Regions from separate parts of the Kitasatospora sp. cg17-2 genome, predicted to be linked through region 2. Evidence: riboswitches for the same ligand, from Rfam matches in the RefSeq annotation. Region 2 holds a riboswitch; each other region holds the start of a gene.

Region 1 (3,401 bases), 2.5 Mb from region 2:
CGAACCGATCTGGTTGACCTTCACCAGCAGCGCGTTGGCGGTGCCGGTCTCGATGCCGCGGGCCAGGCGGGCCGGGTTGGTGACGAACAGGTCGTCGCCGACCAGCTGGACCTTGTCGCCCAGCTTCTCGGTCATGGCCTTCCAGCCGTCCCAGTCCGACTCGTCCAGCGGGTCCTCGATCGAGACCAGCGGGTAGGCGGCGACCAGGCCGGCGTAGTACTCGATCAGCTCGGCGGAGGTCAGGCCCTTGCCCTCGAACTGGTAGGCGCCGTCCTCGAAGAACTCGGAGGCGGCGACGTCCAGGGCCAGCGCGATGTCCTTGCCCGGCACGTAGCCGGCCTTCTGGATGGCCTCGACGATGAGGTCGAGGGCCTCGCGGTTGGAGTCCAGGTTCGGGGCGAAGCCGCCCTCGTCGCCCAGACCGGTGGAGAGGCCGCGCTCCTTCAGCACGCCCTTGAGCGTGTGGTAGACCTCGACGCCCCAGCGGACGGCCTCGGAGAAGGACTCCGCGCCGATCGGAGCGATCATGAACTCCTGGATGTCGACGTTGGAGTCCGCGTGCGAGCCGCCGTTGAGGATGTTCATCATCGGGACCGGCAGGACGTGCGCGTTCGGGCCGCCCAGGTAGCGGAACAGCGGCAGGTCGCTGGCCTCGGAGGCGGCGTGCGCGACGGCCAGCGAGACGCCCAGGATGGCGTTGGCGCCGAGCGAGGACTTGTCCGGGGTGGCGTCCAGGTCGAGCATGGCCTGGTCGATCAGGCGCTGCTCGGTGGCGTCGTAGCCGACCAGCTCCGGGCCGATCTGCTCGATGACGGCCAGGACGGCCTTCTCCACGCCCTTGCCGAAGTAGCGGTTCTTGTCGCCGTCGCGGAGCTCCAGGGCCTCGAAGGCACCGGTGGAGGCACCCGACGGGACAGCGGCACGGCCGGTGCTGCCGTCGTCGAGGCCGACCTCGACCTCGACCGTGGGGTTGCCGCGCGAGTCGAGAATCTCACGGGCTACGACGACATCGATGGACGGCACGAGGCATCTCCTAGCGGAAGCAGGTACCGGCTGACAGTGGGGTGCCGTCGACCGGACGATTGCGGAGTCGTTACGACCAGAGCCTAACCGCACCGGCTGTCCGGGCCACGTCGACCTCGGCTCCGTCTCAGCGTGTGGCCGTGCTACCCACCGGTAGTTCACCTGGTTGCCCGGCCGCGGACGCCGCGGGACGGACCGGCGGCGGAACGGGGGCGGAACGGGCCGGTCCGACGGACCTGCCCGCCCGGCCGCCTGTCCGCCTGTCCGGTGACGGGCCGGCAGGAGGGCAGGCGGCCGGGCGGCCAGTGGGCGCGGGCGTCAGCCGAGGGCGAGGACCTGGCCGGGGACGATCAGGTCCGGGTCGCCGCCGACGGTGCCGCGGTTGCCGTCGTACAGGGCCTGCCAGCCGCCCTGGACACCCTGCGCGGTCGCGATCCCGGCGAGCGTGTCGCCGTCGCGGACGGTGTAGCCCTGGCCGCCCTGCGCCTGCTGGACCTGCGGGGCCTGCCGGGTCTGCTGCGCCTGCTGCGGTGCGGCGGCGGTGCCCTGACCCGCGTACTGCTGGTACACGCCCTGGTGGCTGGTCCAGTACCAGGCGCCGTTGTTCTGGTACCAGAACACCTTGGCGTCGGCGTCCCAGCCGGACCGGCCGGAGAACGACGGCGCCTGCGACTGGGTCTGCTGCTGCGCCTGCTGCTGGACCTGCGGCGCCGGCTGGGCGGCGTGCTTCGGCGCGTACTGCTGGGTCTGCGGAGCCTGCTGGGCCTGCGGGGCCTGCGACTTGGGGGCGGCGTGCTTCGGCGCGGCCTTCGGGGCCTGCTGCTCGATCTGCGCCTGCGGGGCCTGCGGCTTCGGGGCGGCCGGGGCGGCGTCCGTCGAGGTGTCGACCGCCGCCGGGGCACCGCCCTTGCTCAGGCCAGCCTTCTTGGAGCACACCGGCCAGGCGCCCGGACCCTGCGAGGCCAGCACCTTCTCGGCGACGGTGATCTGCGCCGCCTTCGATGCCTGGTTGGCCTGCGGCGCGTACGAGGTGCCGCCGAACGCCTTCCAGGTGCTGGAGGTGAACTGCAGGCCGCCGTAGAAGCCGTTGCCGGTGTTGATGCCCCAGTTGCCCCCGCTCTCGCACTGGGCGACGGCGTCCCAGGTCGAGGCCGGGGCGGCCGAGGCGCCGGTGGCGGTGAGGATCGGCATCGCCAGCCCGACGCCGGCGACACCGGCGACGGCGATGGCCTTCTCGGTCTGGGTGCGGCGACGATGACGGCCGGTTCCGACGAACAGCATGAGGAAGTCCCTCTCCGCACGCCTGCGAGGTGAGCTGTCGGGTTCGGACCGGGAGGTGGCCCGGCCGCGCGGAGGCGGCTTCACCCCAAGCCGTGGGAGACGGCGCAAGACCTGGTTCCCCCGCCCCTGCCCAGGGTTCTGGTCGGTTTCCGGTGACGCGGCGGGCAGGACTCGGCGTTCCGCGCACGGGACCCGCTTCCGCGGGCTCCCCGGAGAGTAGACAGATCTTCAGAGCAATCACAAGCTCATATCGCCGCTATCACACGGAAATCACGTCAGGTGATGGATTGCCTACCAACCGAAGAGGTATGTCCGGGTTGATGGAGATTCACGCCGGTCGGTTCCTGGCCGTGGAGACTCGGCGTCAGCGTGTCGTGAGCCCCCCTCAATGAACTGCCGAGGGGTCGGCGGAGGTTGTCACCGAGGTCGCTTCCGGCGTGAATTCCACCGGAAGTTCACGAAGTCCGCGCATGATCAGACCACCGCGCCAGCGCAGTTCCTCCGGATCCGCGGCGAGCCGGAGGTCCGGCAGCCGGGACAGCAGGGTGGTCAGCGCGGCCCGCCCCTCCAGGCGCGCCAGCGGGGCGCCGATGCAGTAGTGGATGCCGTGCCCGAAGCCCAGGTGCGGGTTGTCCGCCCGGGCCAGGTCGAGGGTGTTCTCGTCCGCGAACCGCGCCGGGTCCCGGTCCGCCGCCGCGAGCACCACCAGCACCGGGTCGCCGACCGGGATCTCCACCCCGCCGATGGTCAGCGGACTCGTCGCGAACCGCCAGGTGGCCATCTCCACCGGGCCGTCGTAGCGAAGGAGTTCCTCGATCCCGGTCTCCAGCAGCGCGCTCTCGCCGCGCCCGATCGACTCCTGGAGCAGGGCCCGCTGCCCCGGATTGCGCAGCAGCGCGTAGACGCCGTTGCCGATCAGGTTCACCGTCGTCTCGAACCCCGCGAAGAGCAGGATGAAGGCCATCGCCGCGGCCTCGTTCTCGGTGAGGTGCTCGCCGTGGTCGCTGGCCCGGATGAGCCCCGAGATCAGGTCGTCCCCGGGATCCGCGCGCTTGCGGTGGATCAGCTCCGCGAGGTAGGCCCGCATCCGCTTCACC
Region 2 (3,401 bases):
GGTGGCAGACGTTAGCGAGTCGGGGCAACCGTTTCCAAACCCCTCCGAACCCGAATATTCAGTCACCGATCGGACATCAGACCGGTTCGCCCGCCGGAGTTCCCGGTGACCGGGGGAAAGCCGCAGGCCCGGCCTCCCCTCGGGGGAGACCGGGCCTGCGAGGAGCCTGCCGACCCTGGGGTCAGAGGCGCACGATGGTGTTGACCGGCATGTTGGACGCCGACTCGTAGCGGACCGACGCGCCCGGCTTCGGGGCGTGGATGACCTGGCCGCCGCCGACGTAGATGCCGACGTGGTGGCGGTCGCCGTAGAAGATCACCAGGTCGCCGGGCTGGGCCTGGGAGATGTCCGAGCCGATCCGGGTACCGGCGTTGGCCTGCTCCTGCGAGGTGCGCGGCAGCGACACACCCGCCTGGGCGTACGCCCAGCCGGTGAGGCCGGAGCAGTCGAAGGAGTTCGGGCCGGTGGCGCCGTAGACGTACGGGGCGCCGAGCTTGCTCTCGGCGGCGGCGATCGCGGCGGCGGCGCGCGAGCCGTTGGCGGCGGGAGCGGCCGGCTTGGCCGCGGCGGCGGGAGCGGAGGCCGCCGGCGCCGACGCGGGCGCGCTCAGGTCGCTGCGGTTGGTGTCCCGGGTGGCGCGCTCGGCGTCCGCCTTCGCCTTGGCGGCCTTGGCGGCCTCGGCCTTCGCGGCGTCCGCCTTCGCCTTGGCCTCGGCGGCGGCCTTCTCCTCGGCCGCGCGGAGCGCCTGGCGCTCCTGCTCGGTGAGCGTGTTGAGCAGCTGCTGGGCCTTCGCCAGCTTGCCCTGGACCTCGTCCTTCGAGGTCTTCAGCTGCTGGGTGGTGGCCTCCAGCTCGCCGAGCTTGGTCTGGGTCTCGGTGCGGTCCTGGTCGAGCCTGCGCTGCTGCTCCTGGAGCTCCTTCAGCGCGCCGGACTGGGTGGAACCGGCCTGGTTCAGGGCGTCGGCCTGGCTGAGGAAGTTGTCCGGGCTGGAGGACAGCATCAGCTGGACGGTCTGCGATATGCCGCCGGTGCGGTACTGCTCACCGGCGATCTCGGAGAGGCCGCCCTGGGCCTCCGTCACCACGGACTGCTGGCGGGCCACCTTGTCCTGCAGCTCGGCGACCTGCTTCTGCAGCTCCTGCTGCTTGGCCTGGGCGCCGTTGTACTTCTCGGTCGCGACCTCGGCCTGCTCGTTGAGCTGGTCGACCTGCTCCTTGACCTGGTCCTTGGTCGGCGCGGGGTCGGCGTGGGCGCCGGACTGCGCGGAGAGGGCGACGGCAGCGGCGGCCAGACCGGTCATGATCGAGACCCGGGTGCGGCCGGCGGGCTTGGGACGACGATGGGACGCCACGAAGGCGGACTCCTTCTTCCTCATCCGCCTACCGGGTGAGCTGACGGGTTCGGGCGGAAGCGTGCCCTACGACGCCTCACCGTCCGCGCGAGCGGCCGACCTGGCGCCGATTCACCCCGGAGGAACGTGGTTCCCCGGCTCCGCTCCACAGCTGACCCCCGACTGCTGGGTCTGGTTCGGACGGGCACCTGAGGCCCCGCCCGGCTGCTTCGCGAACTCGGCGGCGAACCCCACCGCCACCCAGGCTGGGTGATCGACTGTGCGAGGTTCGAAGCACGACCCTAGTAACAGATCCGTGATCCGTTCAAATCCTTGTCAGAAAAAAGCCAGAAGAATACCCAAGTTCCTTTGTGAATATGACCGAGTGTGATCACATCCCCACATCAGGCTGATCATTTCCACCTGGACGGCCCAACGCCCGACCCAAACCCCAACGCCACCCCCGATCGGGGGTGGCGCTGATCACAGGGGCCGAAAACCGCCCCCGGGGGTGTCGTGGCGGGCCGTCAGACCCGGCGGATCGTGTTGATCGGCATGGCGTCGGCCTTCATCACCTTCACCACGTCACCGGTGTGCGGCGCGTGGACCACCATGCCGTTGCCGATGTACATACCGACGTGGCTGCGGTCGGGGCGGTAGATGATCAGGTCGCCCGGCTGGGCCTCGGCCAGCGAGGAGACCTTGCTGCCGTAGTTGCCCTGCGCCTGCGAGGTCCGCGGCAGCGAGACGCCGGCCTTCCCGTACGCCCAGACCATCAGGCCGGAGCAGTCGAAGGTGCTCGGACCCGTGGCACCCCAGACGTACGGAGAGCCCTGCTTGCCCATCGCGTTGGAGACCGCGGCCCCGGCCATGCCGCTGGCCTGCGGCAGGCTGCCCGGATCGGTGCGCTCGCTGCCGCGCGAGGCACGGTCGGACTGCTGCTGCGCCGCCTTCACGGCCGCGCGGTCGGCGGCGCTGAGCGAGTTCAGCAGGTCCTGGGCGTCCTTGAGCTTCTTGGCGACCTCGGCCTTGGACTGGTTCAGGTCCTTGGTCGTGGTGTCCAGCGAGGCCAGCACGGCGGCCGCCTCGACCTTCTGCTGGTCGAGCCGGCGCTGCTGGTCCTGCAGACCCTTGAGCGCCTCGGCCTGGCTGGAGCTGGCCTGCTGCACGCTGGAGGCCTTGTCCAGGTAGCCGGACGGGTCGGAGGTGAGCATCAGCTGGACGGACGGGTCGATGCCGCCGGTGCGGTACTGCTCGCCCGCCACCTCGGCCAGCCCCGCCTGAAGCTGGGTCATCTGCTCCTGGCCGCGGGCGACCTGGTCCTGGAGCTGGTCCGCCTGCTTGCGCAGCTGGTCGGCCCGCTCCTTGGCGCCGTTGAACCGCTCGGTGGCCTGCTCGGCCTCCTCGTTCAGCTGGTCGATCTGCGCCTTGACGTCGTCCTTCTTCGGGGACGGGCTCGGCGCTGCGTGGGCGGCGACCTGGGCGGAGAGAGCGACCGCGGTCGCAGCGGCCGCGGTGAGCACGGAGACCCGCGCGCGGCTCGGCTGCTTGGGACGGCGGTGGGAGGCCAAAAGGACCGGCTCCTTCTTCCAATGGCCTCACCCGATGGGGTGAGAATCCGGAAAATAGGTTTGACGCCAGACCCTAGTGAAGATCCACGTTTCGCGCCACTCCCACGATTGCCTGAACCTGCCGCCCGCACCCGGACTTCACGAAACCCGCACATGACCGCAATCCCGGCGCTGACCAGCCGTCATGACCGTCGGTGCGCGGCGTCCGGGAGCTACGGTCGGGCCAGCCGGTTCAGCAGCAGCACCGAGGCGACGGGGCGCGCGCCAGCCTTCCGCACGCCGTCCGCCACCTCCTTGTCCGCCGAGACCACCACCACCGGGCGGCCCTGCGGCTCCGCCCGGACCAGTCGGCGGATCAGCTCGTCCGCCGTCTCACCGGTCCGGCTGAACCGCACCCGCACCCCGCGCGGCGGCGCCATGATCACCGGCACGTCGAGGTCCTGGCCGTCGAACACACAGGTGACCTCCGCCTGGGTGCGCTGCGCCAGCATCGCCAGTCC
Region 3 (3,401 bases), 4.7 Mb from region 2:
CCGTACGGCACCACCGCGATCACCGGTGCCGACCTCGCGGCGGCCGCCCCCGACCCGCTGGCCCGCTACGAGGCCGGACTGCTCACCCACCTCGCCGACGACCACCCCGACGCGCTCGCCGTGCTCACCCGGCTGCTCGACCCGGCGCTGCTCGCCGACCGCCCCGAGGTCCGTCCGCTCGCGCTCGACCGGTACGGCCTGGTGCTCCGCCTGGACCAGCCGCACGGTCACCGCGACGTCCGCCTGGTCTTCCTCGAACCGGCCCGCGACGCCGACGAGTTCGGCCACCGGGTGCACCAACTGCTGTCCGCCGCCGAGCAGGAGCCGGCCGCCCACCGGTCCTGAACCCAGCAGCCCCGAACCCGCCGGCGCCCCGAGCCCAGCGACCCCGAACCCAACGCCGCCCCGAACCCAACGCCGCCCCGAACCCAACGCCGCCCCGAACCCAACGCCGCCCCGAACCCAACGCCGCCCCGAACCCAACGCCGCCCCGAACCCAGCAGCGCAGCGAACCCGACAGCAGCCGAACCACCCCTCCCCCGAGCACCCCTGACCCCCGATCACCTCTCCGCCCCCCGGTACGACGACGGCCGGCCCGGCCCACGAGATCTCTCTCGCGAGCCGGGCCGGCCGGCAGGACGGGCGTGTCCCGCGCCCGTCGATCCACTCAGATGCGGCGTCCACCCGGTCCAGCGGTCACCCGACATGACCATTCCGGGAGGTCGTTTCGCCCCGCACCCAGCGGTGGCAGATGATCGGACCGAAGGTCAGATCGCGACGCCGTGCGCCCGCAGGTAGGCGATCGGGTCGATGTCCGAGCCGTACTCCGAGCCGGTGCGGATCTCGAAGTGCAGGTGCGGGCCGGTCACGTTGCCGGTCGCACCCGAGAGGCCGATCTGCTGGCCGGCGGTGACGGTCTGGCCGATCGACACGCCGATCGAGGACAGGTGCGCGTACTCGGCGTACTTGCCGTCGGCGAGCTTGATCTCGACCTCGTTGCCGTAGGCGCCGCCGTTGCCGGCCTTCACCACGGTGCCGGCCGCGACCGCGCGCAGCGGGGTGCCGGTGGCAGCGACGAAGTCGGCGCCGGTGTGGTGGCCGGAGGCCCACATCGAGCCGGCCACGCCGTAGGCGGTGCCGAGCTTCGGGTTGGCCAGCGGGGCGAAGAAGCCGGAGGTGGCGGCGACCGGAGCCGCGGTGGCCGGCTTCGCGACCGGGGCGACGACGGCCTGAACGGCGGGCTGGGCAGCGGGCTTGACGGCGGGCTTGGCGGCCGGGGCCGCCGGCTTCGCGGCCGGAGCGGCCGGCTTCACCGAGTCCTGCGAGGCCTGCGCCTTGGCGGCGGGGGCGGCCGGCTTGGCAGCCTCGGCCGGAGCGGCCGGCTTGGCGGCCTCGGCGGCCTTGGCGCCGAGCGCGAGCTGCTGGCCCGGGTAGATGAGGTTCGGGTTGGCACCGATGACCGAGCGGTTGTGCTCGAACAGCGCCTTCCAGCCGCCCTCGACGTTCTTCGCGTCGGCGATCTTCGACAGGGTGTCCCCGCCGACGACCTTGTAGTCGACCGGAGCGGCCGGGGCGGCCTCGGCGGCGGGAGCGGCCGGAGCGGCCTCGGCAGCGGCGGCCGGCGCGGCGTCGACGCTGGTGGCGCCGGTCCAGGTGCTGGTCTGCTGCGTGTGGCCGGCGGCCGGGGCCTCGTGGGCCTGGGCGGTGACGGTGGTCACCAGGGGGAGAGCGAACGCGGCGCCGGTGACGGCGGTGGCGATGCCGATGCGGACGGCGCGGGGCATGGCGATACGACGAGCCTGTGCGGGCATGGAAATGTCCTCTCCGACGCCTGCGAGGTGAGCTGTCGGGTTCGGGCTGGAGTTGCCCGGCCGCAGAGAAATGCGGCTTCACCCCAAGCCGGACCGTCAATTCGGTTCCGGCGACTTACCTGTGGGTCCCCCGCTCCTGCCGTACAGAGTTCGTTGCGAACCACCGGGCAGCGGCAGGACTAGGCGTTCCACCCGGTGGCCACCCGGGCTGACGCCGGGCGGTCGCTGAACTAAAACCCATCCGTTCGGGTGAAGCAATGTCGATCTCCGGAACCCGGGACCAAAGTCCGGAACACGGTGACGCTCCGCATGAGACATGTGCACAGTACGCACACAATCCATTCACTGCGCGCACGTGATCCACCACCCTGCGCCGATGTCGTCATCAGTCCGCACACGATCACTCACGGAACGGACATCTCCGACACACCCCCGGTGACCCTTGTCACGTCGGCCCCGGGAGCCCCACCATGGGCCGTGACCACCACCGATGCCGGCACCCTGCGGTTGGGCACCGCGCAGGGACGCTGGGTACTTCTGGCGACGGTGCTCGGCTCCAGCATGGCGATGCTCGACGGAACCGTCGTGAACGTCGCCCTGCCCCGGATCGGCACCGATCTCGGCGCTCAGCTCGCCGCCCTGCAATGGACGCTCAACGCCTATCTGCTCACCCTGGCGGGCCTGATCCTGCTCGGCGGCGCGCTCGGCGACCGGTACGGGCGGCGCCGGATCTTCCTGCTGGGCGTGGTCTGGTTCGCCGCCGCGTCCGCCGCCTGCGCCGCCGCCCCGACCATCGAGGTGCTGATCGCGGCCCGCGCCGTGCAGGGCATCGGCGGGGCGCTGCTCACCCCGGGCTCGCTGGCGATGCTCCAGGCGGTGTTCCATCCGGACGACCGTTCGGCGGCGGTCGGTCTCTGGTCCGGCCTCGGCGGGGTGTCGGCGGCGGTCGGCCCGTTCCTCGGCGGCTGGCTGGTGGACGGCCCGGGCTGGCGCTGGATCTTCCTGCTGAACCTGCCGCTGGCCGTGTTGGTGATCGTGGTGGCCGCCCGGCACGTCCCGGAGAGCCGGGACGAGAGCTCGACCGGGCGCTTCGACGTGCTCGGCGCGGTACTGGCCGCGCTCGCGCTCGGCTCCCTCACCTATGCGCTGACGGCCGCCGGGAGCGGCCTCTCCCCCACGGTCTGGGTCACCGGCGCGGCCGGGCTCCTGCTCGGCGCCGCCTTCATCGTGGTCGAGCGCCGCACCCCGGAGCCGATGCTGCCGCTGGGCCTGTTCTCCTCACGGCTGTTCACCGCCGTCAACCTGGTCACCCTCGCCGTGTACGCGGCGTTCAGCGGGGTCTTCTTCCTCCTGGTCGTCCAGCTGCAGATCGTCTCCGGCTTCTCCCCGCTGGTCTCCGGACTCGCGCTGGTGCCGATCACCGTGATCATGCTGGCGCTCTCCGCCCGGGCGGGCCGGCTGGGCAAGCGGATCGGCCCGAGACTGCCGCTCACCGTCGGCCCGCTGCTGTGCGCGGTGGGCGTGCTGCTGATGCTGCGGATCGGGCCCGACGCCTCCTACTGGACGGACGTACTGCCGGCCGTCGCGGTG
Region 4 (3,401 bases), 4.6 Mb from region 2:
CCCCGACGGCGACGCAGTCCACGGCCTTGCCGCCGGTGCCCGCGCCGAGGTTGAAGCCGGTCAGCCGGTAGGCCCGGGGGTTGGGTTCGAGCAGGGTGCGGGAGGCGACGCAGGACTCGTAGACGATGTCGTCGGAGGGCTGCTGGGGGGTGCGGGTGTCCAGCGGGCCGTCCCACCAGTAGGCGTCCTCCCAGGTCTCGTGGCTGACGCAGCTGCGGAAGGTGATGCCGTGGCTGGCGTGCGGCACGAACGCATGGCTGCCCGCGTCGCGGACGACCACGCCCTCGACCACGGTGCCCCGGGTGGCGTCGCCGAGCCGGTGGAAGTGCAGTCCGTACCGGCCGAGCACCGGCGCGGTGACGGGCGCGGTGCCGTCCGGGCCCCGCCAGGTCTCCTTGGTGTCGGCGCGCGGTCCGACCCAGCGCAGCGCGGTGTGCCGGACGTCGGCCCGGCGGGTGCTGGTGAGGTGGACGTGGGCGCGGCCCTTGGCGCTGCCCTCGACCCGGACGCTGCGGGTGAGGTTGAGCAGTTCGGCACCGACCGTGACGCCCCCTCCGGCGGCGACCCTGGGGTGCGGGTACTTGAGCGGGGTGGTCAGGGTGACGGTGGTTCCGCTGACGGACCGGACGGTGACGAGGTCGTAGGCGGCGGCGAAGCCGTCCTGGTCGGGCGGGCCGGTCGGGGTGACGGCCAGTTCGTCGCCGGGGAGCCAGCCGGCGGGCGGGGCCGCCAGGTTGACGACGGTGTCGCCGGCCCTGAGCTCTCGCTCGGCGCGGACCCAGGCGGTCTTGGCGGCGCCGTCCAGCCGCAGGTAGCCGGCGCCGGTGACCCAGAGGCCCACATCGGTGTCGACCACTTTCATGCCGTCACCCTGGAAGCGCTTCTCGTCGACGGTGGGGAAGCGGAGGGTGTGGACCCGGTCGCCGTCGGGGGCGAGGGCGAGGGCGCCGCGGATCTCGACGTTGCCCGCGGCGGCGAGGGTGAGGGTGCGGTCGGCGGCGAAGGTGAGACTGCCGCCCGGCTCGACCAGCAGGGAGCCGACCTCGGCGTCGGTGTCGAGCAGGACCTTGTCGGTGATCCGGACGGCGCTGCGCGGTCCGGGCGGGCTGCCGCCCCAGCCGGCCCGGTCGGACCAGCGGCGGCCGCCCTGGTCGACGGTGGGCGCGGGGGCGGGCTGCTCGGGGGGCCCGGTGCCCGGGGCGGCGGTGCCCGGCGGGGCGGCGCCGTGGCCGCCGTCCTGGCCCATCGGGGCGCCCTCCCCGGGCGGGCCGGAGCCGACGACGGCGGCCGGGGTGACCAGCCGGGTCTCGCCGCTCAGCGAACGGCGCAGGACCTCCTCGCCGCTGATCGCCGCGAAGGCGGTGCCGACGGCCAGCCAGCGCAGTAATGCGCGGCGGGTTACGGGAGTTCGGGGTGGTTCGGGCGGGATGTCCGCTCTGCGATGTTTTGCCCTGCGGTGCGCCCCGCGCGGCCTGGTGGCCGGACGGGCGGCGTCCGGGTCCTCGTCGATGCCCATCGGTGCGTAGCCCTCCCCCCGGGCGGCTGCGTCTGCGCCGGCATGGTGCCGACGCTCTGAAGCATAGGCAGTTGTGTTGGCCATGACGGGCGTTGCCGGAAATCGGTCATTTCTGATCATGAAGGACAGCGGTTCAGCACGTCTTTCGTAAACTGTGACGGTCATCACACATGTTTGCGGTTTGAAGCCGCCTCTGCTTAACGTGCTCCCCGTTCGTGGCCACACGGACCCAGCCCGTCCGCGACGCCGAGTCCTGCCGTCGGGCGTGCTGGCAGCGCAATACATCACGGCAGGAGCGGGGGAACCACAGGTAGTTCGCCCAGGACCGGTCCTCGGACCGGACCCGGGCTAGGGGTGAAGCCGCGTCCACAGCGCGGCCGGGCAACTCCGGCCCGAATCCGACAGCTCACCTCGCAGGCGTGGGAGAGGACCACGTCTTCATGCTGCCCACCAACGGCACCCGTCTGTCCGGCCGTACCCGTCGCGCGATCGCCGCCCTCGGCGTCGCGGGCATCGGCCTCACCGTCCCCTGCCTCACCGCCGGCACCGCCTCGGCCGCCTCCGTCGCCACCTGGGACAAGGTCGCCCAGTGCGAGAGCACCGGCAACTGGAGCATCAACACCGGCAACGGCTTCTACGGCGGCCTCCAGTTCACCAACTCCACCTGGGCCGAGTTCGGCGGCACCTCCTTCGCCGCCCGGGCCGACCTCGCCACCAAGGACCAGCAGATAGCGATCGCCGAGAAGGTGCTCGCCGTGCAGGGCCCCGGCGCCTGGCCGGTCTGCTCGGTCCAGGCCGGTCTGACCAAGGGCGGCACCCCCGCCGCCGTGGACACCTCCGCGACCACCGCGCCGGCCGCCAAGACCCCGGCCCCGGCTCCGGCCCCCGCCACCAAGCCCGCCGCCAAGCCGGCCGAGAAGCCGGCCGCCAAGCCCGAGAACCCGGCCCCGGCCGCCTCCGACGCCGCCCAGCAGCGCACCGGCGCCCAGGACTGGCAGAAGTGGCACCGCCAGGCGGGCCAGGAGGCCTCCGCCGACTACACCGTGGTCGCCGGCGACTGGCTCTCCTCCATCGCCGACAAGAACAACGTCCAGGGCGGCTGGGAGCGGCTGTACGAGCTCAACCGCTCCACCCTGTCCGAGGGCCCGCACAGCATCTACCCGGGCCAGCACCTGACCCTCGGCGACCGCGCCGGGGCGAAGGCTCCGGCCGCCGACAGGTCCGGCCAGGGCTTCGACTGGTTCAACCGCGCCAAGGACGCCCAGAACGGCTCCGGGACGGCCGCCGAGCCCGCCGCCGACACCACCGCGAAGGCCGAGACCCCGGCCCCCGCCCCGGCCGCCACGGGCAGCATGGCCGCCGCCGTCTCCTTCGCCCAGTCGAAGGTCGGCCAGGCCTACGTCTACGGCGGCACCGGCAACGGCGGCTGGGACTGCTCCGGCCTGACCCAGGCCGCGCTGCGGGCCGCGGGCGTCTCCGTCCCGCGCGTCGCCGCCGACCAGGCCGCCGCGTCCACGCACGTCTCGCTGGACTCGCTCAAGGCGGGCGACCTGCTGTTCTGGTCCAACAACGGCCAGGACTCCGGCGTCTACCACGTCGCGCTCTACATCGGCGACGGCAAGTACGTCGAGGCCGCCAACCCGAGCTCGGGCGTCCGGCTCCAGACCGTCGCCAACTGGGCGCCGGACTTCGCCGGCCGGGTCTGATCCGGTAGTACCTCGGCCCCCGGGAGAGTCGTCGCTCCTCGCCCGGGGGCCGAGGCCTGCCCCGGTGCGGCCCCGCCGCGATCACCGTTCCGGACAACCATGGTCAAAGGCCCGCCCCGGCGGGCATGCTGCTGCTCTGCACCCGAGGAGGAGTCACCATGGCCCAGGTCACCGTCTCG

Evidence for each region. Region 2 has a riboswitch for cyclic di-AMP ahead of ACW14Y_RS13510 (C40 family peptidase). Riboswitches for the same ligand answer to the same signal wherever they lie in the genome.
Region 1: another riboswitch for cyclic di-AMP. It lies ahead of ACW14Y_RS24440 (LysM peptidoglycan-binding domain-containing protein); the one in region 2 lies ahead of ACW14Y_RS13510 (C40 family peptidase).
Region 3: another riboswitch for cyclic di-AMP. It lies ahead of ACW14Y_RS33940 (M23 family metallopeptidase); the one in region 2 lies ahead of ACW14Y_RS13510 (C40 family peptidase).
Region 4: another riboswitch for cyclic di-AMP. It lies ahead of ACW14Y_RS33190 (transglycosylase family protein); the one in region 2 lies ahead of ACW14Y_RS13510 (C40 family peptidase).

What each region holds. Positions count from the first base shown of each region.
Region 1 is NZ_CM132923.1:5,791,428-5,794,828, reverse strand. It holds gene eno (phosphopyruvate hydratase) at 1-1,023, opposite strand, end outside; gene ACW14Y_RS24440 (LysM peptidoglycan-binding domain-containing protein) at 1,342-2,304, opposite strand; cyclic di-AMP (ydaO/yuaA leader) riboswitch at 2,310-2,458, opposite strand; gene ACW14Y_RS24435 (cytochrome P450 family protein) at 2,690-3,401, opposite strand, start outside.
Region 2 is NZ_CM132923.1:3,309,103-3,312,503, forward strand. It holds gene ACW14Y_RS13510 (C40 family peptidase) at 182-1,351, opposite strand; cyclic di-AMP (ydaO/yuaA leader) riboswitch at 1,362-1,518, opposite strand; gene ACW14Y_RS13515 (C40 family peptidase) at 1,858-2,901, opposite strand; gene ACW14Y_RS13520 (NYN domain-containing protein) at 3,114-3,401, opposite strand, start outside.
Region 3 is NZ_CM132923.1:8,056,980-8,060,380, reverse strand. It holds gene ACW14Y_RS33945 (DUF2470 domain-containing protein) at 1-345, shown strand, start outside; gene ACW14Y_RS33940 (M23 family metallopeptidase) at 768-1,811, opposite strand; cyclic di-AMP (ydaO/yuaA leader) riboswitch at 1,814-1,979, opposite strand; gene ACW14Y_RS33935 (MFS transporter) at 2,289-3,401, shown strand, end outside.
Region 4 is NZ_CM132923.1:7,874,486-7,877,886, reverse strand. It holds gene ACW14Y_RS33195 (hypothetical protein) at 1-1,516, opposite strand, end outside; cyclic di-AMP (ydaO/yuaA leader) riboswitch at 1,782-1,949, shown strand; gene ACW14Y_RS33190 (transglycosylase family protein) at 1,936-3,222, shown strand; gene ACW14Y_RS33185 (hypothetical protein) at 3,381-3,401, shown strand, end outside.